DNA from 3 places in the Micromonospora luteifusca genome. Region 3 is predicted to be linked to each of the others. Evidence: predicted binding sites of a transcription regulator. Region 3 holds the regulator's gene; each other region holds the start of a gene.
The links. Region 3 encodes HrcA, which represses chaperone genes, less so after heat shock. Its sites were predicted from a motif close to GGTTNGCACNCTCNNNNNGAGNGTGCNAACC; they were not measured.

Region 1 (7,762 bases), 590 kb from region 3:
CGAGCCAGTCGCCGGCCTGGCGGACGGCTGTCTGGGCGCGGGCGTCACCCCGGTCGGCGGCGTCGAAGACGGCGAGCAGCGCGTCACGACCTCGGGCGCCGGAGCGGCCGGCAGCGCGCAGGAGAGCGTGCTCACCGATCTCGGTCTCCCAACAGCCCCGGGCGCCGCACTCACAGGGCTTGCCGTCGAGGACCACCTTCATGTGGCCGACCTCGCCGCCGTACCCGCCGTGCCCGGTCAGCCGGCGCCCACCGGCGATGATGCCGGCACCCACGCCGACGTCGCCGTACAGGTAGAGGACGTTGTCGCAGCCGGCCGCCACCCCCCGTGCGTGTTCGGCGAACGCTGCCACGTCCGCCACGTTGCCCACGGTGACCGGCACGTTGACGCCCAACTCGGCACCGAGTGCGGCGCCGATCGGCTCGTCCACCCAGCCGGTGGTCGGCCCGAGCCGCACCAGGCCGTCGTCGCGGCGGACCATGCCACAAACCGCGACGCCGGCACCGACGCAGATCGCGTCGGTGGGCACGACCTGCTGCATCTCCTTCACCGCACCGGCCAGGAGCGGCGCGGCCTCCGCGGCCAGCAGGCCACGGGGTCGGTCCAGACTCCGGCGGTCCAGGACCGCCCCACCCAGCCCGATCCGGGCCGCGCGCAGCCGGTCCACCTCCACTGAGTACGCGTACGCGTAGACCCGGGCCGACTCGGGCCGGACGACCAGTGACGGTCGGCCGGCCCGGCCGGTCTCCTTCGGCGCGCCTTCGCTGACCAGCCCCACCGCGGACAGGTCGGCGGTGAGCGCGCCGATGGTGCTGCGGTTGAGGCCCAGCGTGGTGGTCAGTTCGGCGCGTGTGGTCGCCCCGTGAACGTGCACGTGCCGCAGCAGGGCCCCGAGGTTCTGCCGTCGGACGTCGTCCTGGCTCGGTCCTGGGCGCATTGTGGTGCTACCTCCCGCGCGGTCAGCGGGTGCCGGTGGCTGCCGCGCGGCGGCGGGAAAGCGCGTCGACGCTGGCGGCGAGCAGCAGCACGACGCCGGTGACCACGTACTTGACTCCCGCGCTGTATCCCATCAGGCCCATTCCATTTTCGATGACCGCGACCACCGCGCCGCCGAGCACGGCGTCGAGGACGCGGCCCTTGCCGCCGAAGAGGCTGGTGCCGCCGATCACCGCTGCGCCGACCGCGTAGAGCAGTACGTTACTGCCCCCCGTGTTCGGGTCGACCGAGTTGGCTCGGCTGGCCGCCACGATGCCACCGACGGCGGCCATGGACGAGCAGATCATGAAGACCGAGATCCGGATCCGGTCGACTCCGATACCGGCCCGGCGGGCCGCTTCCCGGTTGCCGCCCACGGCGTAGATGTGCCGGCCGTAGCTGGTGCGCTGAAGCACGAAGGTCCAGATGATCAGCAGCACCGCGATGACCGGCACCACGATCGGCACACCCTTGAGGGAGACGACCAGTACGTTGCGGCTGCGCTCCAGGTTGAGGACGTACACCGCCGCGCCGAGGATGACGGCGAGCCCGCCGATCCGCAGCGCCACCACGGCGATCGGGTCGGTGATCAGACCGCGGGCAAGCCGGTTGCGGTGGCGCAGCAGTTGCACCGCCGCGTAGCCGACGACCGCGAGGGCGGCCAGCGTCCAGCCGAGGGTGGGGGCGAGGTTGCGGTTGGCGATGGCGACCAGCACCTCGTCGCGGACGGAGATGTTGGTGCCGTCCTTCACGAGCATCAGCACGATGCCCTGGAAGGCGAGGAAGCCGGCAAGGGTGACCACGAAGGACGGAATGCCGATCTTCGCGACCAGCAGGCCGAGGCTGGTGCCGATGACCAGACCGGTGGCGACCGCGGCGAGCACGGCGACCCACCAGGGGTAGCCGAGCACGGTGACCAGGTTGGCCAGCACGGCCGCGCAGACGCCGCTGGCGAAGCCGGCGGAGAGGTCGATCTCGCCGAGCAGCAGCACGAAGACCAGGCCCATCGCGATCAGCGTGACCGCCGCGCCCTGGGTGAAGAGGTTGGCGAAGTTGCCGGCCGACAGGAACGACGACGGCCGCATGACCGCGAAGACGGTGCAGAGCACGATCAGGCCGAGTACGGCTGGTAACGCGCCGACGTCGCCACCGCGTACCCGGCTCAGGTAGTTGCGGACGTGGCCCCCGACGGTCGGCGCCGGTGTGACGGCCGCCGGGCCGTCCTTCCGCACGGCGGTGGTGGTCATCGGAGGCCTCCTGAGATCGAGTCGGCCGGCTGCGAGCCGTCGCCGTTGCTGCCCGGGTCGGTGGTGAGGCCGAGCCCGCCCGAACGCCCGGCGGTGATCAGCTCGACCACCTGGGCATGGGTGATGTCGGTGGTCTTCACCTGGGCGACCATCTGGCCGAGGTACAGCGCGGCGATCCGGTCGGAGACGGCGAAGACGTCGTTCATGTTGTGCGAGATGAGCACCACGGCCAGGCCGTTGTCGGCGAGGCGGCGGACCAGTTCGAGCACCTGGGCGGTCTGTGCCACGCCGAGCGCCGCGGTCGGCTCGTCCAGGATGACGAGCTTGCTGTTCCACAGCACCGCCTTGGCGATGGCCACGGTCTGGCGTTGGCCGCCGGAGAGGCTGGACACGTGTTGACGCAGTGAGGTGACGGTGCGGACGGAGAGCCCGGCCAGCGTCTCGGCGGCGAGCTGTTCCATGGTCGGCTCGTCCAGGACGATGCCGCTGCGCTTCTCCCGGCCGAGGAACATGTTCTGCACGATGTCCAGGTTGTCGCAGAGCGCGAGGTCCTGGTAGACGACCTCGATGCCCAGCGCGGCGGCGTCGCGAGGGCTGCCGACGTGCACCGGTTCACCGTTGAACAGGATCTCGCCGGCGTCGGTGGGGTAGATGCCGCTGATGCACTTCACCAGGGTCGACTTGCCGGCGCCGTTGTCACCGACCAGTGCGGTCACTTCACCCGGGTGGACGGTCAGGGCGACGTCGCGGAGCACCTGGACGGGACCGAAGCTCTTGTCGATCCCGCGGAGTTCCAGCAGGGGGGTCGCGGACACGGGGGTCTCCTTCTCAAGGGAGGTCGGGGCCCGTCCGGCGGGCGCCGCCCGGCACGGGAGGGGTTCTCCCGTGCCGGGCGGCGAGGTCGTCCCGGCGGGTACTGCGGCGTCGGTCAGCTGATGCCGGCGTCGGCGCAGAGCTTGGCGTACGTCCCGGAGCAGACCTGCTCCTTGGTCACGTAGCCGTCGGCGATGACGTCCTTGACGGTCTCCTTGTAGATCGCCTTCGGAGTGAGCAGCACCGAGGGGACGTCACGGCCACCCTCCGGGTCCTTCACCGTCTGGCCGGTGTCCTTCTTCTCGCCCTTGGCGAGCGCGATGGCGAGGTCGGAGGCGGCCTTGGCCTCTTCCCGGACTGCCTTGTAGACGGTCATGCACTGGTCACCGACGAGGATGTTCTGCAGGCCCTCGACGCTGGCGTCCTGTCCGGTCACCGGCACCTTGCCGTTGAGCTTGTTCTTCTTCAGGATCGAGATGGCCGCGTTGCCGAGACCGTCGTTGGCGGCCAGCACGCCGTCGATCTTGCCGTTGGCCTTGGTGAGCTGCTGCTCGAAGATCGTCGCGGCCTGCGCGTTGTCCCACGCCGGCACCGCGTCCTCGGGGCCCTTGACGTATTCCTTGGCGTCGAACTTCGGCTTGAGCACCGAGTCGTAGCCGGCCTTGAACAGGGTGGCGTTGTTGTCGGTGGGGGAGCCGTTGAGGTACGCCACGACGGGGTTCTTGGCGCCCTTCTCGGTCAGGCACTTCGCCAGACCCTCGCCCTGAAGCTTGCCGACGGTCTCGTTGTCGAAGCTGACGTAGTACTGGGCGGAGCCGCCGAGGGTGAGCCGGTCGTAGTCGATGGTGGCGACGCCCTGCGACTTGGCCTTGTCGAGCACGGCCTTGCCGGTGCCGGAGTCCAGGTTGACGATCATCAGGGCGGTCACGCCGCCGGTGATCATCTGGTCGGCGATCGTCTGGAAGGCGGTCTTGTCGTTCTGCGCGTTCTGAATGTCGTACTGGACGCCTGCGGCCTTGAACGCCTCCTCCAGGAATCGGCGGTCCGCGGTCTCCCAGCGGACGGACGACTTGCTGTCCGGGAGGATCACGCCGATCTTGGGAGTCTTGGCCGAGGCGGCCTTGTCGCCGCCGGAGTCGTCGCTGCAGGCGGTCAATCCGCCGGTCGCGAGCAGGCCCACGGCGGCGATGGTGAGGATCCCCTTACGCATGTGCAGGGTCCTTTCGGAGGTGGGGGAGGTGTTGTTTTGTTGTGTCCGGCAACGTATTTCGGGTCACACCAGCTCCACAAGACCGCGCAGGTGCCAAGTTTGTTGGCAGCGATAACAATTCAGCAACGCGACTGTTACTCCCCGGGTATCCAGGGGGAGTTGATCGTCATGAAAGTCTTCAGCGGGTCTGCGAAGGCCCGGTGCGAACGCTGGTCAGCGCCACCGGATCCGCCCCCGCCACACCGGGGGACCTAGTCGACCGGCCGACCGACGAGCACTGTCGGCGCCCCGCCGACCCGGGTGAGCACCAGACTCGCCGCCGCATCGCCGGCCAGCCGCAGATCCCGCCGGAGCTGTTCCGGAGTGAGCGCCGAACCCCGCTTGAGGATCTCGACCCGGCCCACCCGGCGGTCCCGCAGCAGCGCCCGCAGACGCTTCAGTGAGAACGGCAGCACGTCGGTGATCTCCAGACAGCGCGCGTACGGGGTGCGGGTCGGGCGGTCGGCGTAGAGGTAGGCGATGCTCGGGTCGCCGAGGGTGGCGTCCAGTTCGACGGCCAGTTCGGCGACGAGGTGTGCGCGTACCACCGCCGGGTCCGGGTCGTACAGGTAGCGGCGGGGCGGCCCGACCGCGGCCTCGTCGGCACCCGAGCCGGTGAGCTGGTGGCGGTGGGCCTCGGCACCCCGCTGGCGGTAGAGAGTGGCGCGGCGGGGCACCTCCGCCAGTTCGCCGCACCAGAGCGCGGCCTCGACCAGGTCGCCGTCCACGCCGACCCACTCCGCCTCCGCGCCGGCCGGAATGAGCGCGTGGTCCAGACCCGGCGCCACCTTCACCACGGTGCGCGGCACCCGCTCGGCCAGCCCGGTGACGAAGTCCCACGGTGGCGAGTAGGCGCGCGGGTCGAAGATCCGCCGTCCGGTGCCGGTGGTGCGGCGGGCCGGGTCACAGAAGACCCCGTCGACGCGGGAGACGTCGAACGCGGTGGCATCGCCGCACTCGACCGTGAACAGGTCGGCCAGTCCGGCCGCTGCGGCGTTGGCGGCGGCCATCGCGGCGGTCACCGGGTCGGCCTCCACCCCGTACACCCGGATGCCGGCGCGGGCGGCGGCCAGCGCGTCCGCGCCGAGGCCGCAGCCGAGGTCGGCCAGGGTGCGGACGCCGGCCGCGTGCAGCCTGGCGGCCCGACGGTCGGCGACCACCCGGCGGGTGGCCTGCTCCAGGCCAGGGCGGGTGAGGAACATCCCAGCGGCGGCCGGGCCGAACTTGCCGACCGCCCGGTGGCGGAGTTCGGCCTGGGTGAGCGCCGCCGCGGCCAGCGTCGGCGGCACCCCGCCAGCGCGCAGCGCCGACGCCGCGGCCAGCGGATCACCGCCGGCCAGCCCGGCCGCCGCCGCGAGCGCGGCCGACCCCTCGGGGGTACGCAGCGCCGCCAGCTGGTCGAGATCCACCCGGTCATTGTCCTGGTCGACTCGAAAATCCTGGCTGGCGGGGCGCGACGCGCTGGCACTCTCCTTGACGGAGTGCTAGCCACGGAATAACCTGCGATTAGCACTCTCACCCTGAGGGTGCCAGCTTCCGGGTCTCGCGACCCGGGTGCGCACGCCAGGCGGACCGGCACCCGCGACGACGGCCCCGCCCGGTGGCATGAGGCAGATTGACGCTGGTCGGCCCCGCCGGCCAGCAACGAAACCAGTACCCCAGGAGGGTATGCCCGTGACTACCGCGACCAAGGTTGCGATCAAGCCGCTCGAGGACCGCATCGTGGTCCAGGCGAACGAGGCTGAGACCACCACGGCGTCGGGCATCGTGATCCCCGACACCGCCAAGGAGAAGCCGCAGGAGGGCACTGTCCTCGCTGTGGGCCCGGGGCGCGTCGACGACAACGGCAACCGGGTTCCGGTTGACGTTCAGGTCGGCGACACCGTCCTCTACTCGAAGTACGGCGGCACCGAGGTCAAGTACGCCGGCGAGGAGTACCTGGTGCTCTCCGCCCGCGACGTCCTCGCGGTCATCGAGAAGTAAGCAACCGATCAGTGCAATTGCCCCGGTCCGGCTCGCCGGGCCGGGGCAATGGCGCTTCGAAGGGACATTCATGGCGAAGATCCTGAGCTTCTCGGACGACGCCCGACACCTGCTGGAGCACGGTGTCAACGCCCTCGCGGACGCGGTCAAGGTCACCCTCGGCCCGCGCGGGCGCAACGTCGTCCTGGACAAGAAATTCGGTGCGCCGACGATCACCAACGATGGTGTGACCATCGCCAAGGAGATCGAGCTCACCAACCCGTACGAGAACCTTGGCGCGCAGCTGGTCAAGGAGGTGGCGACCAAGACCAACGACGTCGCCGGCGACGGGACCACCACTGCGACCGTGCTGGCCCAGGCGATGGTTCGTGAGGGCCTGCGCAACGTGACCGCCGGGACCAACCCGGCCGGTCTCAAGCGGGGCATCGACGCGGCGGCCACCAAGATCTCCGAGGCGCTGCTCGGCCGTGCCGCGGAGGTCACCAGCAAGGAGTCGATCGCGAACGTGGCGACGATCTCCGCGCAGGACGCCACGATCGGCGATCTGATCGCCGAGGCGATGGAGCGGGTCGGCCGCGACGGTGTCATCACCGTCGAGGAAGGCTCGATGCTCACCACCGAACTGGACGTGACCGAGGGTCTCCAGTTCGACAAAGGTTTCATCTCGCCGAACTTCGTCACCGACCTGGAGGGTCAGGAGTCCGTCCTTGAGGACGCGTACATCCTGGTCACCACCCAGAAGATCTCGGCGATCGAGGAGCTGCTGCCGCTGCTGGAGAAGGTCCTGCAGAACAGCAAGCCCCTGCTGATCATCGCCGAGGACGTGGACGGCCAGGCGCTCTCCACCCTGGTGGTCAACTCGCTGCGCAAGACCCTCAAGGTCTGCGCGGTCAAGGCCCCCGGCTTCGGTGACCGGCGCAAGGCGATGCTCCAGGACATCGCGATCTCCACGGGCGCCGAGCTGGTCGCCCCGGAACTGGGCTACAAGCTTGACCAGGTCGGCCTCGAGGTGCTCGGCACCGCTCGGCGCGTCGTGGTCGACAAGGAGAACACCACGATCGTCGACGGCGGTGGCCAGAAGGCCGACGTCGCCGACCGGGTGTCCCAGATCCGCAAGGAGATCGAGGCCTCCGACTCCGACTGGGACCGGGAGAAGCTGGCCGAGCGGCTGGCAAAGCTCTCCGGTGGCATCGCCGTCATCAAGGCTGGTGCGGCGACCGAGGTCGAGATGAAGGAGCGCAAGCACCGCATCGAGGACGCCATCGCGGCGACCAAGGCTGCGGTCGAGGAGGGCACCGTGCCCGGTGGCGGCGCCGCGCTGGTGCAGATCCTGTCGGTGCTCGATGACGACCTGGGCTTCACCGGTGACGAGAAGGTCGGCGTCTCGGTCGTGCGCAAGTCGCTCGTCGAGCCGCTGCGCTGGATCGCGCAGAACGCCGGTCACGACGGCTACGTCGTGACGCAGAAGGTCGCCGACCTGGAGTGGGGCAACGGC
Region 2 (7,762 bases), 950 kb from region 3:
AGTTCATGTTGGCGCCGTTCCCGGCCGGCGGCGACCCGTTCACCGACGGCCGACCGGAGCGCGCCCCGCAGGTGCTGACCAACTCGTGGGGCTGCCCGGCGATCGAGGGCTGCGACCGGGGCGTACTGCGGCCGGCCACCGCGGCACTCGACGCCGCCGGGATCTTCGTGGTCGCCGCAGCCGGCAACACCGGCCCGTGGTGCGCGTCGATCGACGACCCGCCCGCGCCGTACGCGGACGTGTTGACCGTGGGCGCGGTGGACGCGCAGCGCCGGGTGGCCGAGTTCTCCTCGCGGGGGCCGGTGCCGGGCGGCACGGGTAAGCCGGACGTACTGGCGCCGGGTGTGGGTGTGGTGTCCGCGATGCCGGGCGGCACGTACGCCGCGCTCGACGGCACCTCGATGGCGACCCCGCAGGTGGCCGGGGTGGTCGCGCTGATGTGGTCGGCGAACCCGGCGCTGGTCGGCGACGTGAAACGCACCCGGCAGATCCTGCGGGACACCGCCACCGCGGCGACGCCGACCTACCGCTCCGGCAACCCGACCGACGCCTGCGGTGGCCCCTCGAACGTCACCGGCGCCGGCCAGGTCGACGCCTTCGCCGCCGTCCGAGCCGCTCAGCGGTGAGGATGGGGCGGGAGTGCGGGCCGAGCCCCCGGTGACCTAGGGTCGGCGACCATGGACGCCGAGATCATCGTCACCGAACTGACCCCCGACCTGGCTCCCACCGTGGTCCGGCTCTGTGCGCAGGCCCTCGACCTTCCCGAGGACGCCGCCGAGGCGGCCCCCATCGTGGACGTGCTCTGGCCCCGGGCCGCCGCCGACCGACCGGTGGTCGGGCTGGGCGCATACCGGGGCGAGGATCTGGTCGGGGTGCTGCTCTGCTCGGTGTCGTCGACCGAGCCGGGCATCGGGCACGTGGACCTGGTCGCGGTCCTCCCCGAGCATCGCCGCCGGGGCGTCGGCCGGGCGCTGCTCCGCCGGGCCGAGCGTGTGCTCGCCGAACGCGCGGTGACCGAGGTGCTGCTGGCCGGAAACCCGCCGTACTACGCGTGGCCGGGCATCGACGTCCGCTACACGCCGGCGGTCTGCGCCGCCCTCGCGTTGGGTTACCAGCAGGACCGGACCGCCTGGAACATGACCGCCGACCTGTCGTACGACGGGTCGCCGGCACTGCGCTCCACCGAGGCGGCCGAGCGGCGGCTGGCCGATCAGGGCGTCACCGTACGCCGGGCGGAGCCGGCTGACCTGCAGGCGCTGGCCGCGTTCGCCAGGTCCACCTTCGGTGGCGCGTGGGACGGCGAGCTGGCCGGGTCGGTGGGTCGGGACGGCGCCGGCTGCCACCTGGCGGAACGGGACGGCGAGGTGCTCGGCTTCGCCGCGTACGGGTCGTCCCGGCCGAGCTGGTTCGGGCCGATGGGCACCGCGCCGGCCGCCGAGGGGTCGGGCATCGGTGGCGTGCTGCTGCGCCGCTGCCTACGGGACCAGCAGGCAACGGGCCTGGACCGGGCACAGATCGGCTGGGCGGGGCCGGTGCCGTTCTATTCCGGCAGCGCGGGCGCCCGGATCGAGCGGGTCTTCTTCCTGTACCGGAGAGCGGTCGGAGCGCGATAAGGGGCGAACGGGACGCTGGTCCAGATAGCGCCATTCGCCCGCACCGGCCATCGACGCCCCCTACCGTTTTGGTAGAGGAGGCAGCCATGACCACGGATGACGACAAGACCGAGGACGGCCCGCCGATCACCTGGAAACCGGTCGGCGAGCTCCCCGGCCAACTGCCGTTCGACCGGCTCGACTACGGCGACGCCGAGCAACTGGCCGAGATGACCACCGACGACTCACCGTCGGTGGTCGAGGAGCCGCAGGAGATGGTGGACGCGCCGATCCAGCTGCTTCCGCCGTACGACCGGGCGCACAAACAGCGCAACCAGCGCCCACTACCGACCTGACGACGAACGGGGCGGACCGCGTCAGCGGCCCGCCCCGTTCTGTGTCGGAACTGGACTCAGAAGTCCATGTCCCCGCCACCCGGGCCAGCCGGGGCAGCCGGGTTCTTCTCCGGCTTGTCCGCGACGACGGCTTCGGTGGTGAGGAAGAGCGCCGCGATGGAAGCGGCGTTCTGCAGCGCCGAGCGCGTCACCTTGGCCGGGTCGATGATGCCCGCGGCCAGCAGGTCCACGTACTCGCCGTTGGCGGCGTTGAGGCCGTGACCCGCTTCGAGGTTACGGACCTTCTCCACCACGACGCCACCCTCGAGGCCGGCGTTGACGGCGATCTGCCGCAGCGGGGCGTCCAGCGCGACCTTGACGATGTTCGCACCGGTCGCCTCGTCGCCGACCAGGTCGAGCTTGTCGAAGGCGGTCTTGCCGGCCTGAACCAGCGCGACGCCACCACCCGGGACGATGCCCTCCTCGACGGCAGCCTTCGCGTTGCGAACGGCGTCCTCGATGCGGTGCTTGCGCTCCTTGAGCTCGACCTCGGTGGCCGCGCCGACCTTGATGACCGCAACGCCGCCGGCCAGCTTGGCCAGCCGCTCCTGCAGCTTCTCGCGGTCGTAGTCGGAGTCGCTCTTGTCGATCTCGGCCCGGATCTGGTTGACCCGACCCTGGATCTGCTCGGCGTCACCGGCACCGTCGACGATGGTGGTCTCGTCCTTGGTCACCACGACCTTGCGGGCGCGGCCCAGCATGTCGAGGCTGGCGGCGTCGAGCTTGAGGCCGACCTCCTCGCTGATGACCTGGCCACCGGCGAGGATGGCGATGTCGGTCAGCATGGCCTTGCGGCGGTCACCGAAGCCCGGCGCCTTGACGGCGACCGACTTGAAGGTGCCACGGACCTTGTTGACCACCAGGGTGGCCAGGGCCTCGCCCTCCAGGTCCTCGGCGATGATCAGCAGCGGCTTGCCCGACTGCATGACCTTCTCCAGGATCGGGAGCAGGTCCTTCACCGACGAGATCTTGCTGTTGGCGATCAGGATGTACGGGTCGTCGAAGACGGCCTCCATACGCTCCGGGTCGGTCATGAAGTAGGCCGAGATGTAGCCCTTGTCGAAGCGCATACCCTCGGTGAGCTCCAGCTCCAGCCCGAAGGTGTTGCTCTCCTCGACGGTGATGACGCCTTCCTTGCCGACCTTGTCCATCGCCTCGGCGATGATCTCGCCGACGGTGCTGTCGCCAGCGGAGATGGAGGCGGTGGAGGCGATCTGCTCCTTGGTCTCGACGTCCTTGGCGAGCTTGGACAGCTCCTCCGAGACGCTCGCGACCGCAGCCTCGATGCCCCGCTTCAGGGCCATCGGGTTGGCGCCAGCGGCCACGTTGCGCAGGCCCTCGCGAACCAGGGCCTGGGCCAGGACGGTCGCCGTCGTCGTGCCGTCACCGGCAACGTCGTCGGTCTTCTTGGCGACCTCCTTGACCAGCTCAGCGCCGATCTTCTCGTACGGGTCCTCGAGCTCGATCTCCTTGGCGATGCTCACACCATCGTTGGTGATGGTGGGGGCACCCCACTTCTTCTCGAGCACGACGTTGCGGCCCTTGGGGCCGAGGGTCACCTTTACGGCGTCGGCGAGCTGGTTCATGCCCCGCTCGAGGCCGCGGCGCGCCTCTTCGTCGAACGCGATCATCTTGGCCATACGGCGTTGTCCTCCTGGACACTCACGGGCCACCCGAGATGTGTGCCTCGAATGGGCCGCCTGGTGTACGCACCTTGGGACGTCGCCACCTGGCGACGACGACGTCCTTCGGCCGGGCCGGATAGCCCGCGACGACCGGCCATGTGCCGCCCCGGCGTCTCCACGCCGGTGCAACCTGGCCCCACCGTCCCGACCATTGGCACTCACGGTATGCGAGTGCCAATGACTTGTTTAGCACTCTCCCCTGCCGAGTGCAAGCACGATGGGGCCGCTCAGCCGAGTTCCGCGGCCAGTCCGGCAGTGTTCACCGGCGCCTCATGGGCCCGCTGCTCGGCGTACGTCACCAGCAGACCGATCAACTGGGCGAGGTGGGCCGGCAGCGCCAGCACCGCAGTGACCCCGATCACCGCCACCGCCCCGGTCGCGGCACCCGGCGACGCGAAGGGATCCGTACCGAACGCGGAGGTGCCCGCCCCCTCCAGCGCCCCCGGGATCAGGCTGCCGACGATCACCGCCAGGGCCACCAGGGCCACCCGACCGAGCACCAGGCCGAGCCGGGCGTGGAACATCCCGAACGATCGGCCGATCGGGTCGCGGCGTTCGAAGAGGTAGACCGGGCCGGCCATGCTCAGCGCGAACGCCAGGTAGATGCCGGGCAGCACGCAGAAACAGAGGCCGACGCCGACGATCACGCTGACCAACAGGGTCCAGCCCCACAGCCCGAGCGCCCGACGGAGGCCATAGCGCAGCGCCGACTCGAGGCTGCCCGGCCGACCGGCCGCCTGCTGGGTGATCACCCAACTGCCGGCGGCCCACCCGGCGGCCTGCAGCAACCCGATCAACAAACTGCCGCCGACCAGCACGACGATGAGGCTCACCAACTCGGCGGCGAAATTGTCCGGCAGCACGGCGGTCGGATCCGCCTCGGCCTGGGCGGCCCACTTCGCCGTCGGGTCCAGACCGAGGGAGATCACCGAAAGCACCGCCGCCGGCAACACCTGGGTGAGCAGCATGATGGGCACCAACTGCCGCCAACCCCGGCGCAACGCTGCCCAACACCGGTTGAACCATCCGGCAAGACCGGCACCGGGGGGAGTGACCAGCGGGTCGTTCGGGTCGAACCCGTAACCCGGCGGGTACCAGCCGACTGCCGACCCCGGATACCACGGCTGCCCGCCATAGGGACCCGCCCCGGGCTGCCCGCCAGAGGGACCCCACCCGGGCTGTCCGCCGTAAGCGCCCACCCCGGGCGGGTAGCCCCCGGGTGGCGGGTAAGCCCAGCCCTGCGGGGGCGGACCGGCCGCACCCCGCGCGGGATCCCAGCCAGACGCCGTGCCCGGCGTCGCGTTGAAACCGCCGTGGGGCGGGGTCGGCTCGGACGGACCCGGCTCGGACGGACCCGGCTCGGACGGGCCCGGCTCACCCGGCCCGGAGGGTGGGGTGGGCGGGGGTGACTCGTCGGTCATGAACGCTCCTCAGCATTGGCTGGAACGGTTCACGATCTTCCCGGCTGCGCGCCCGTGCCGCAGCCCCGACGTGGGGGCCGATCGGGGAGGAAGCTCAGGCGATGACGCGTACGTGCTCGGCCTGCGGGCCCTTCTGCCCCTGGGCGATCTCGAACTCCACCCGCTGACCGTCATCCAGCGCCTTGTAGCCGTCCATCTCGATTGCGGAGAAGTGAACGAACACGTCCTGACCGCCGTCGACGGCGATGAAGCCGTAGCCCTTTTCGGCGTTGAACCATTTCACGGTGCCCTGTGCCACGGTGCACTTCCCTCACTCTGCGCAGCGTTGCCTGACCCGGCGCACGGCGCGGCCGGGCGCCCTCGGACCACCGCCCCAGCGATCGATGGCGGCCATTGAAGCAGGTGACCGGAATCGCACGCTACACGAGGGATGACGACCGCGCACGACCACAAATCGGGCACCGTTCTGGCCGCTCCGGCACCGCCTCCAGCCGTGCTCGGAAAATGGTGTCCACCCCTGTGGTAGGCATGCGGGCATGACCACCGATACCGGCCCAGCCGCCCTCCGGCAGACGCAGATCCGCCGGGTCCGGCCTGGCGACGCCGCCCGGATGCGGGCGCTACGCCTGGAGATGCTCGCCGACGCACCGTTGGCTTTCCTGGAGACCCTGGCGGACGCGGCGGCCCGACCGCACACCGAGTTCGCCGCCCGGGTCGCCTTCACCTCGGCCGGTCCCACCAACGCACAGTTCATCGCCGATCCGGGCGGCCGGCTGGTCGGACACGCCGGCGGCACGGTCGCCCCGAACGAGCCGGGGCTGACCGTGATCTACGCCGTTTACGTCACGCCAGCCTGGCGGGGCGGCGGGCTGCTCGGCGACCTGGTGGACGGGGTGGCCGCCTGGTCGCGGGCCTGCGGCCGGCCGGAGCTGCTGCTGGAGGTGGTGGTCGGCAACAACCGCGCCTACCGCGCCTACCAGCGGCTGGGCTTCACCGACACCGGCGTACGGGTCCCCCACCCCACGATCCCGGCCCTGACCGAACTACAAATGCGCCGAACGGCCTGAACCCCGCCGCGCAATGACCCGCTGTCGACGCCGCCAACCCCATGATCGCGCTACAACCAGGATCGAGTGGCCTCCCCGCAAACGGTTACCACTACATCCTGGTTGCAGCACGATCATGGGTTGATGGGACAGCGCAGGCGCAGAGACGCCCACGACCACCGTGCCCACAAAGGGTTTCCGGGGCAGCCCGACCCGCGCAGGGATCAAGCCTGACCGCCCGGAGCGGGTCGGGCTGCCCCGGAAACCCCCAACCGCAAGCAGGGCGGGCCGCCCCGGAAAGCCCAAAAGCAACAACCACAGATCAGACGTGCCGCCGAGACTGCACGATCCGGAATCGATTGGCCACGTACGCCCCATCGGTCAACGCCGAGTTCGCCGCCGCGTTGGCGCCACTGCCGTGGAAGTCGGAGAACGCCGCCGACTGGTTCACGAAGACCCCGCCGGTGAGGTTGCAGGACAGGTGCACCCCGACCTCGACCGCGACCGCCTCGGTGGCGTCCAGCACGGCCTCGTCGGTGGAGTAGACCCCGGCGGTGAGCGCGCCCTTCTCGCCGACCGTGCGGCGCAGCAGGTCCAGGCTGTGCGTGGTGGAGTCGGTCGCGATGGCGAACGAGATCGGCCCGAACCACTCCCGGCCGTACGTCTCCGCGTCGTCCGCGGTCAGTTTCACGATCGTCGGGGTACGCACCACCGCGTCGGCGTACGACGGGTGGATCACGGCCCGCGACTCCAGCACCGGCTCGCCGACCTTGGTCACCTCGGCCAGCCGCTCCAGCACCCCGTCGTTGACGATGGCGCCGGTCAGCTCCACGCCTCGGGCCGGGTCCGCGGTGAGCTTGCCGACCGCCGCGGCGATTCCGCCGGCCACCTCGTCGAAGCTCTTGCGCCCCTGGTCGGTCTCGATGCCGCCGGCGGGGATGAGGATGTTCTGCGAGGTGGTGCACATTTGGCCGCTGTAGAGGGTCAGCGTGAAACCGAGGTTGCGGCACATCCCGGCGAAGTCGTCGGTGGAGTCGATGACGACCGTGTTCAGGCCGGCCTTCTCGGTGTAGACCGACGCTTGCCGGGCGTGCGTCTCCAGCCAGTCGCCGTACTCGGTGGAGCCGGTGAAGTCGACGATCCGGATGGAGCGGTGCAGGGCCAGGTCGCTCGCGAGCTTCTCGCCGGGGGCCTCAGCAGCCAGCATGATCAGGTTCGGGTCGAAGCCGGCCTCGGCGAGCACCTCCCGGGCGTACTTCACGGTGATGGCCAGTGGCAGCACCGCGCGCGGGTGCGGCTTGACGATCACTGGGTTGCCGGTGACCAGCGAGGCGAACAGCCCGGGGTACGAGTTCCAGGTCGGGAAGGTGTTGCAGCCGATCACCAGCGCCACCCCACGCGGCACGACGTGGAACGTCTTGGTCATCCGCAGCGGGTCACCCTTGCCGGCGGCCTTCTCCCAGCCTGCCGTCCCCGGGTGCCGGGTCATCTCGGCGTACGCGTAAGCCAACGCCTCCAGCGCCCGGTCCAGCGCGTGTGCGCCGCCGGCCTGGAAGGCCATAACGAACGCCTGCCCGCTGGTGAACTGCACCGCGTTGGCCAGCTCGAAGATGTGCTTGTGCA
Region 3 (7,762 bases):
GAACACTTCCTGCCCGCCGTACGCGCCGGTGTTGAACATCAGCCGGAAACCGTCGCCGAGCAGGCCCTCGTCCTCGGCCACCGCCGCGGACGTCGCCAGCACGTCCGCGGTCAACGCCGGGTCACCCTGGGCGAGCGTGGCGATGTCCGCGTAATGCTCCTTCGGAATGACCAGGACGTGCACCGGCGCCTTCGGGTCGATGTCACGGAAGGCGAGCGTGGTGTCGGTCTCCCGGACCACGGTGGCCGGGATCTCCCCGGCGACGATGCGGCAGAACAGGCAATCGGATCCCATCGGGGCAGTGTAAGTAGGGGCGCGACGGCTCAGGCAGGATGGCCGGCATGACAGATCGAGCGGTACTCGTGACCGGTGCCTCACGCGGGATCGGCCGCGCGGTGGCGACGGCGTTCGCGACCAGTGGTGATCGGGTGGCGATCCACCACCGCGACTCCGGCGACGCGGCCGAGGAACTGCGCGCGCAGTTGCCCGGCACCGGGCACGTGGTGGTCCGTGCCGACCTCACCGACCCGGACGCGGTCCGGGCCATGGTGGACCGGGCCGCCGAGCTGCTCGGCGGTCTGGACGTGCTGGTCAACAACGCCGGGATGTACGGCGACCGGGACGACCCGCACCCCGTCTTCGGCGCCTCCTACGAGCAGTGGCAGAAGCGCTGGCGGCAGGTGCTGGAGACCAATCTGACCGGGGCGGGCAACGTCACCTGGTGCGCTGCCCAGCACATGCGGGAACGCGGCGGCCGGATCGTCAACGTCTCGTCCCGAGGTGCGTTCCGCGGCGAGCCGGACCAGCCGGCGTACGGCGCCAGCAAGGCGGGGCTGAACGCACTGGGCCAGTCCCTCGCCGTGGCGCTCGCGCCGTACGGCATCACGGTCGCCACCGTCGCGCCGGGCTTCGTGGCGACCGACATGACCACCGAGCACCTGCGCGGGGAGCAGGGCGCGGCCATCCGGGCGCAGAGCCCGTTCGGTCGGGTGGCCCGACCGGAGGAGATCGCCGCCGCCGTGCACTGGCTGGCCTCGCCGGAGGCCGAATGGACCTCCGGCACGATCGTCGACCTCAACGGAGCTTCCTACCTGCGTAGCTGAACCACGAGCGGCAGGGTTGGGACTACCAGCGGCCGAGCCGGGCGGCGAGCACGCTGAGCGCCGCCACGCCGGCGGTGGAGGTACGCAGCACGGCCGGCCCGAGCCGCACCGGCCGGCCGCCGGCCTCCTGGAAAGCCGTCAGCTCGGCCGGGGCGATGCCACCTTCCGGCCCCACCACCAGGACGATCTCACCGGAGGACGGCAGCTCGGCGGTGGTCAGCCGCTCCTGGGCCTCCTCGTGCAGCACGAACCCGGCGGCGGCACCGGCGATCCGGCGGGCCACCGTCGCGGTGGACTCGTCGGGCGCACCGGCCACCACCGGCAGCCAGGGGCGGCGCGCCTGCTTGGCCGCCTCCCGGGCGGTGGCCACCCACTTGTCCCGGGCGCGTACGCCACGGTCGCCGCGCCACTGCGTCACCGAGCGGGACGCCGCCCAGGGCACGATCTCGTCGACCCCGACCTCGGTCATCGCCTGCACGGCCAGCTCACCCCGGTCGCCCTTGGCGATGCCCTGCACGGTCACCAGCCGGGGTACGGGCGCGTCCGCGTACCCCCGCGAGGTGATGGTGACCTCCAGGCTGCCCCGGCCGACCGCGGTGACCACCGCGGTGGCCGTGCCGCCCCGACCGTCGGCGAGCAGCAACTCCTCGCCGACGCGCAGCCGCTGCACGGTCGCGGCGTGGTGCCCCTCCGGGCCGTCCAGGGTGAATGCGTCGCCGGTGGGCAGCGCCTCGACCAGGAACAGCGGCGCGGACACCTCAGGCGTGCCCGTTGAACGCGTCGCGCATCCGGGAGAAGAAGCCGCCCTGCTTGGACAACTCGGCGACCTCCTCACCGCGGGTCTTGGCGAAGTCGCGCAGCATCTTCTCCTGGTCCGGGTCGAGCTTTGTCGGCGTCCGGACGTCCAGGTGCACGTAGAGGTCGCCGCGGCCGGTGCCGCGCAGGTGTGGCACACCCCGGGCGCGCAGCCGCAGCGTGCTGGCCGGCTGGGTGCCGGCCTTGACGTCGACCGTCTCCTCGCTGTCCAGGGTCTTGATGGTCAGGCGGGTGCCGAGCGCCGCCGCGGTCATCGGCACGGTGACGCGGCAGTGCAGGTCGTCGCCCTTGCGGGAGTACACGTCGTGCGGCCGCTCGTGGATCTCCACGTAGAGGTCACCGGCCGTGCCGCCACCCGGGCCCACCTCGCCCTGCTGGGCCAGCCGGATCCGCATGCCGTCCTCGACGCCGGCCGGGATCTTGACGGTCAGCGAGCGGCGGGTGCGCACCCGTCCGTCGCCGGCGCAGGTGGGGCAGGGGTGCGGGATGGTGGTGCCGTAGCCCTGGCACACGGTGCACGGCCGGGCGGAAACCACCTGGCCGAGGAAGGTGCGCTGCACCGACTGCACCTCACCCCGCCCGGCGCACGCCTCGCAGGTCGCCAGGTGGGTGCCGGCGGCCGTGCCCGCTCCGGAGCAGGTGGTGCAGAGCACGGCGGTGTCGACGGTGATCGGCGCCTCGACGCCGAACGCCGTCTCGTGCAGGTCCAACTCGAGTCGCAGGATCGCGTCGGCACCCGGGCGGGTACGCGGACGCGGGCCACGGGCGCCACCGGCCGCGCCACCGAAGAACGCGTCCATGATGTCCTGGAAACCGACGAACGGGCCGGCACCACCCGGACCACCCGGGCCGCCAGCGCCGCCCCCGCCACCCGGGGCGAGCGGGTCGCCACCCAGGTCGACGATCTGCCGCTTCCGGTCGTCCGAGAGGACCTCGTACGCGGCGTTGATGTCCTTGAACTTCTCCTGAGCCTCCGGGTCCGGATTGACGTCCGGGTGGAACTGGCGCGCCAACTTGCGGTAGGCGCGCTTGATCTCGTCATCGGAGGCTTCCCGGCTCACACCGAGAATGCCGTAGTAGTCCCTGGCCACTGCGTTCCGTGTCCTCATGTTCGTCTCGCGTTGCGCCGATCCGGCGGCAGCCGGCCGTCGGCCCTGACTGTCAGTTCTGGGCCAGCAACTCGCCCACGTAGCGTGCCACGGCGCGCACCGTGGCGATATTGCCGGGGTAGTCCATCCGGGTGGGCCCCAGCACCCCCAGGCCGCCGACGATCGTGGCGCCGGGGCCGTACCCGGTGCTGACCACGGAGGCGGCGCGCAGGTTGTCGAACTCGTTCTCGTCGCCGATCAGCACCCGGGTCGTGCTCGGCTCGGTCTCGCCGATGAGCTTGAGGAGCACGACCTCCTCCTCCAGCGCCTCGAGGATCGGCCGCAGCGAACCCTGGAAGTCGAGCAGGCCGCCCCGGGTGAGGTTGGCGGTGCCGGCCAGGGCGATGCGTTCCTCGTGGCGCTCGACCAGCGTCTCCAGGAGCACCGTGGCGAGGGTGGTCATCGTCGGACGCAGCTCGGCCGGCGCCTCTTCGACAAGCGCCTGCACCAACGGCGGGGTGTCGGACAGCCGGGCACCGGCGAGCTTTTCGTTGACCAACCGACGCAGGTCGGTGACGTTGTCGGCGGGCACCGGCCCGGGCAGCTCCACCAGCCGCTGCTCCACGCGCCCGGTGTCGGCGATCATGACGAGCATCAGCCGGGTGGTGGAGATCGGCACCAGCTCCAGGTGACGAACCGAGGAACGAGCCAGGCTCGGGTACTGCACGACGGCCACCTGCCGGGTCAGCTGAGCGAGCAGCCGCACCGTGCGGTGCACCACGTCGTCGAGGTCGACCGCGCCGACCAGGAAGCGCTCGATGGCCCGGCGCTCGGCCGGGGTGAGCGGCTTGACCCGGGACAACCGGTCGACGAAGAGGCGGTAGCCGCGATCGGTGGGCACCCGGCCGGCGCTGGTGTGCGGCTGCCGGATGTAGCCCTCTTCCTCCAGCACGGCCATGTCGTTGCGGACCGTGGCCGGGGAGACGCCGAGCTGGTGCCGCTCGACCAGCGCCTTGCTGCCGACCGGCTCCTGGGTGGAGACGTAGTCCTCGACGATCGCGCGGAGCACGGCGAGCTTCCGGTCGTCGAGACCCATTCTCCGCACCTCCTGTCGCACGTCGGCCGCCGGCGCCATGGGCCGGCCGAGCCGTCCTGGCACTCGACTGTAACGAGTGCCAGTCTACGTCGGCGTACCCGCCGGCGCGATGATCAACGGCGGCTCATCGCTGCGGCCCGCGCCACCCCGCTGGGCCGATCGGCCCAGACTGCCGGGCGGAGTCGCTCTGGTGCGGCGTTGCCACGGGCCTCTACCGTGACATCCATGACTGAACCTCCTCGCCCTCCCGGAGCGGGTGAGCCCGGCGACTACCCGCCGGAGCCGACCTCCCCGAGTTCTTTCCCGTCGGCCGAGCCGCCCACCGCACCACTGTCCGGGGCACCCGGCCCGGGCGGCTATCCCCCGGCCGGTGGCTATCCGCCGCCCACCGGTGACCAACCGCCGTCAGGTGGCTACCCTCCGGCGGGTGGCTATCCGCCGCCCGGCGGTTACCCCCCGCCCGGCGGTTACCCCGCTGGCGGCTACCCGACCGGTGGCGCCTACGGCGGCCCCGGCGGCGGCTATGCCAACAACGAGGACAAGACCTGGGCGTTGGTCGCGCACTTCGGCGGCGCCGCCGGCATGATCATCAGCGGCGGCGTGCTCGGCTGGATCGCCCCGCTGGTGGCGATGCTGGCACGCGGCAACCAGTCCCCGACGGTGCGGGCGCACGCTGTGGCAGCGCTCAACTTCCAGCTCATCTGGTCGATCGTCGGTCTGGTCGGCTGGGTGCTGTCCTGCATCCTGATCGGCTTCATCGGGGTCGGGGCGGCCATCATCCTCGGTGCCGTGTTCGGCATCATCGCTGGCATCAAAGCCAACGAGGGCCAGCTCTACCGCTACCCGCTCTCTGCGAGCTTCATCAAGTGAACCGGTCCGGCCGCTCCCCCGGCCGGCCCGCAGCACCCGCTGCCCCGCTCCGGGGCAGCGGGAGCCCACTCAGGGCAGCAGGTCGCGCACGACCGCGTCGGCGAGCAACCGCCCGCGCAGGGTGAGCACCGCCCGACCGGCCCCGTACTCATCGGCGTCCAGCAGGCCGTCGGCCAGCGCCCGCTCCGCACCGGCCCGGCCGGTGCCGTCGAGCACCGCCAGCGGCAGGCCACTGGCGAGTCGCAGCCGGAGCATCACGTCCTCCATGTGCGCCTCGTCGACCGTGAGCACCTCCCGGGCCAGGCCGGGAGACGCACCCGCGGCCAACCGCTGGGCGTACGCCGAGGGGTGTTTGACGTTCCACCAGCGCACCCCGCCGACGTGGCTGTGCGCCCCCGGCCCCAGCCCCCACCAGTCCGCGCCGGTCCAGTAGAGCAGGTTGTGCCTGCAACGCGCCTCGTCGGTGCGGGCCCAGTTGGAGACCTCGTACCAGGAGAGCCCGGCCGCGTCGAGCGCGGCCTCCGCGGCGAGGTAACGGTCCGCGGCCACGTCGTCACTGGGGTACGCCAGCTCGCCGCGTTTCATCCGGGCGGCGAGCCGGGTGCCGTCCTCGACGATCAGGGCGTACGCGCTGACGTGGTCCACCCCGGCCGCCACGACCTGGTCCAGTGAGGCGGCGAAGTCCTCGGCCCGCTCCCCCGGTGTCCCGTAGATCAGATCCAGGTTGACGTGCTCGAACCCGGCGTCCCGCGCCTCCAGGGCGGCGGCGGTGGCCCGGCCTGCGCTGTGTTTGCGGTCCAGGATCGCCAGCACTCCCGGTGCGGCGGACTGCATGCCCAGCGAGATCCGGGTGTAGCCGGCGGCCCGCAGCAGCTTCAACGATTCCGGGGTGACCGATTCCGGGTTCGCCTCGGTGGTGACCTCGGCGTCGGCGGCCAGCCCCCAGGTGCGGTCGATGCCGTCGAGGATGCGGGCCAGGTCGTCGGCGGGGAGCAGGGTGGGCGTGCCGCCGCCGACGAAGACGGTGTCGACCCGGGGCGGCGGGCTGTCGCCGAGCACCCGGGCCGCCAGTGCCAGCTCGGCCAGGACGGTGTCGGCGTACCCCTCGCGGCTGGCCCCACCACCCAGCTCGGCCGCCGTGTAGGTGTTGAAGTCGCAGTAGCCGCAGCGACTGGCGCAGAACGGGACGTGCACGTACACGCCGAAGCCGCGCGCGCCGACCGCCGTGGTGGCGGTGGCGGGCAGCGATCCGTCTACGGGGACGGTCTCACCATCTGGAAGGACGCCGGGCATGGCCACTAGTGTGCCCGGCATGACCTCTCCCGACGTCCTCGTGCGGGTCGCCACGGCCCGTGGGGTGACCACCCTCACCCTGGACAGCCCGCACAACCGCAACGCGCTCTCCACCGGGCTGATGACCCAACTGCTGGCCGGGCTGGCGGACGCGGTCGCCGACGACGCGGTCCGAGTGATCGTGCTCGACCACACCGGCCCGGTCTTCTGCTCGGGAGCTGACCTGAAGGAGACCGCCGCGGCGTACGCCAGTGGGACGGTGCCCGCCGGGATGCTGGGCGACGTGCTCGCCGCGCTCTGGGAGTGCCCGAAGCCGGTGCTGGCCCGGGTCGCCGGGCCGGCGCGAGCCGGTGGGCTGGGCCTGATCGCCGCCGCCGATCTGGCGGTCTGCGCCGATCAGGCGACGTTCGCGTTCACCGAGGTGCGGATCGGGGTGATCCCGGCGGTGATCTCGGCGACCGTGCTGCCTCGGCTGCACCCGCGCGCCGCCGCCGAGCTGTACCTGACCGGGGACACCTTCGACGGGCGACGGGCCGCCGAGATCGGCCTGGTCACGGCCTCCGTGCCGGCGGACGACCTGGACGCGGCGGTGCGGCGTTTCTGCGACTCGCTGGTACGCGGCGCGCCCGGCGCGTTGGCCGGCGCGAAGGAGCTGCTGCGCCGGCCGGGCAACGCCGAGCTGCGTGGCGACCTGGCCCGGCTGGCTGCTCTCTCGACCGGCTATTTCCTCTCCGACGAGGGGCGCGAGGGGGTCACCGCCTTCCGGGAGAAGAGATTGACTCGATGGGTGGCCGCTCTGGACGGTGGTTCCGGCGATCAGGCCGAGTAAGGCCGGGGACGGGTAGGGCCGGGGCCGGCGGGGACGCCACCTGCGAGGGGTGGTGCCCCCGGCCGTCCGGGTCGGGTCACCAGGCGGTCGCGCCGCCGTCGACCGGGTAGTTCGCCCCGGTGATGTACGACGCCCGGTCCGATGCGAGGAACACCACCAACTCGGCGACCTCCTCGGGGCGGGCAAACCGCTTGAGGAGGGTCTTGCTGGTGATCGCGTCCCGGGCTTCCTGGTTGTCGCCCAGGTCGCGCTCACTGGCCGGGGTGAGGATCGGCCCGGGGCTGACGGCGACCGCCCGGATCCCGTGCGGGGCGCCTTCGAGCGCCAACTGTCGCGTCAAACCGATGACGCCGGCGTTCGCCGCGGTGTGGCCGACCATCGGGGGGACCTGACCGGCGATCATGCCGGCCATGGAGGCGGCGTTGATGATGACGCCCCCGCCCCGCTGGACCAGGTGCGGCCAGGCGAACTTCGACACGAAGTAGGGAATGTCGAGCTCGCCGGTGATGGTGTACCTCCAGTCCTCGACGGAGAAGTCCGGCATCGGGCCGAAGCGGAGCGCGGCTGCATTGTTGTAGACCACGTCGAGCCCGCCATAGGCCGCGGCGGCGTCCTCGACGAGCTTCCGCACCTGCTCGGCGTCGGTGAGGTCGACCGGCGCGATGCC

Region 1: groES (co-chaperone GroES) is a predicted target of HrcA. The motif match lies at 5,789-5,819, and genes of this name have one in related genera.
Region 2: groL (chaperonin GroEL) is a predicted target of HrcA. The motif match lies at 3,822-3,852, and genes of this name have one in related genera.

The regions. Positions count from the first base shown of each region.
Region 1 covers NZ_JAFBBP010000001.1:2,355,610-2,363,371, reverse strand. The annotation lists gene JOD64_RS10290 (ROK family protein) at 1-937, opposite strand, end outside; gene JOD64_RS10285 (sugar ABC transporter permease) at 960-2,222, opposite strand; gene JOD64_RS10280 (ATP-binding cassette domain-containing protein) at 2,219-3,037, opposite strand; gene JOD64_RS10275 (sugar ABC transporter substrate-binding protein) at 3,151-4,245, opposite strand; gene JOD64_RS10270 (THUMP-like domain-containing protein) at 4,497-5,693, opposite strand; gene groES (co-chaperone GroES) at 5,959-6,267, shown strand; gene groL (chaperonin GroEL) at 6,338-7,762, shown strand, end outside.
Region 2 covers NZ_JAFBBP010000001.1:2,713,431-2,721,192, forward strand. The annotation lists gene JOD64_RS12070 (S8 family serine peptidase) at 1-626, shown strand, start outside; gene JOD64_RS12075 (GNAT family N-acetyltransferase) at 678-1,613, shown strand; gene JOD64_RS12080 (hypothetical protein) at 1,700-1,948, shown strand; gene groL (chaperonin GroEL) at 2,005-3,627, opposite strand; gene JOD64_RS12090 (hypothetical protein) at 3,900-4,640, opposite strand; gene JOD64_RS12095 (cold-shock protein) at 5,188-5,391, opposite strand; gene JOD64_RS12100 (GNAT family N-acetyltransferase) at 5,630-6,160, shown strand; gene paaN (phenylacetic acid degradation protein PaaN) at 6,462-7,762, opposite strand, start outside.
Region 3 covers NZ_JAFBBP010000001.1:1,764,131-1,771,892, forward strand. The annotation lists gene JOD64_RS07535 (histidine triad nucleotide-binding protein) at 1-294, opposite strand, end outside; gene JOD64_RS07540 (SDR family NAD(P)-dependent oxidoreductase) at 342-1,103, shown strand; gene JOD64_RS07545 (16S rRNA (uracil(1498)-N(3))-methyltransferase) at 1,126-1,860, opposite strand; gene dnaJ (molecular chaperone DnaJ) at 1,862-3,010, opposite strand; gene hrcA (heat-inducible transcriptional repressor HrcA) at 3,081-4,103, opposite strand; gene JOD64_RS07560 (DUF4870 domain-containing protein) at 4,329-4,973, shown strand; gene hemW (radical SAM family heme chaperone HemW) at 5,043-6,266, opposite strand; gene JOD64_RS07570 (enoyl-CoA hydratase-related protein) at 6,286-7,095, shown strand; gene JOD64_RS07575 (SDR family NAD(P)-dependent oxidoreductase) at 7,172-7,762, opposite strand, start outside.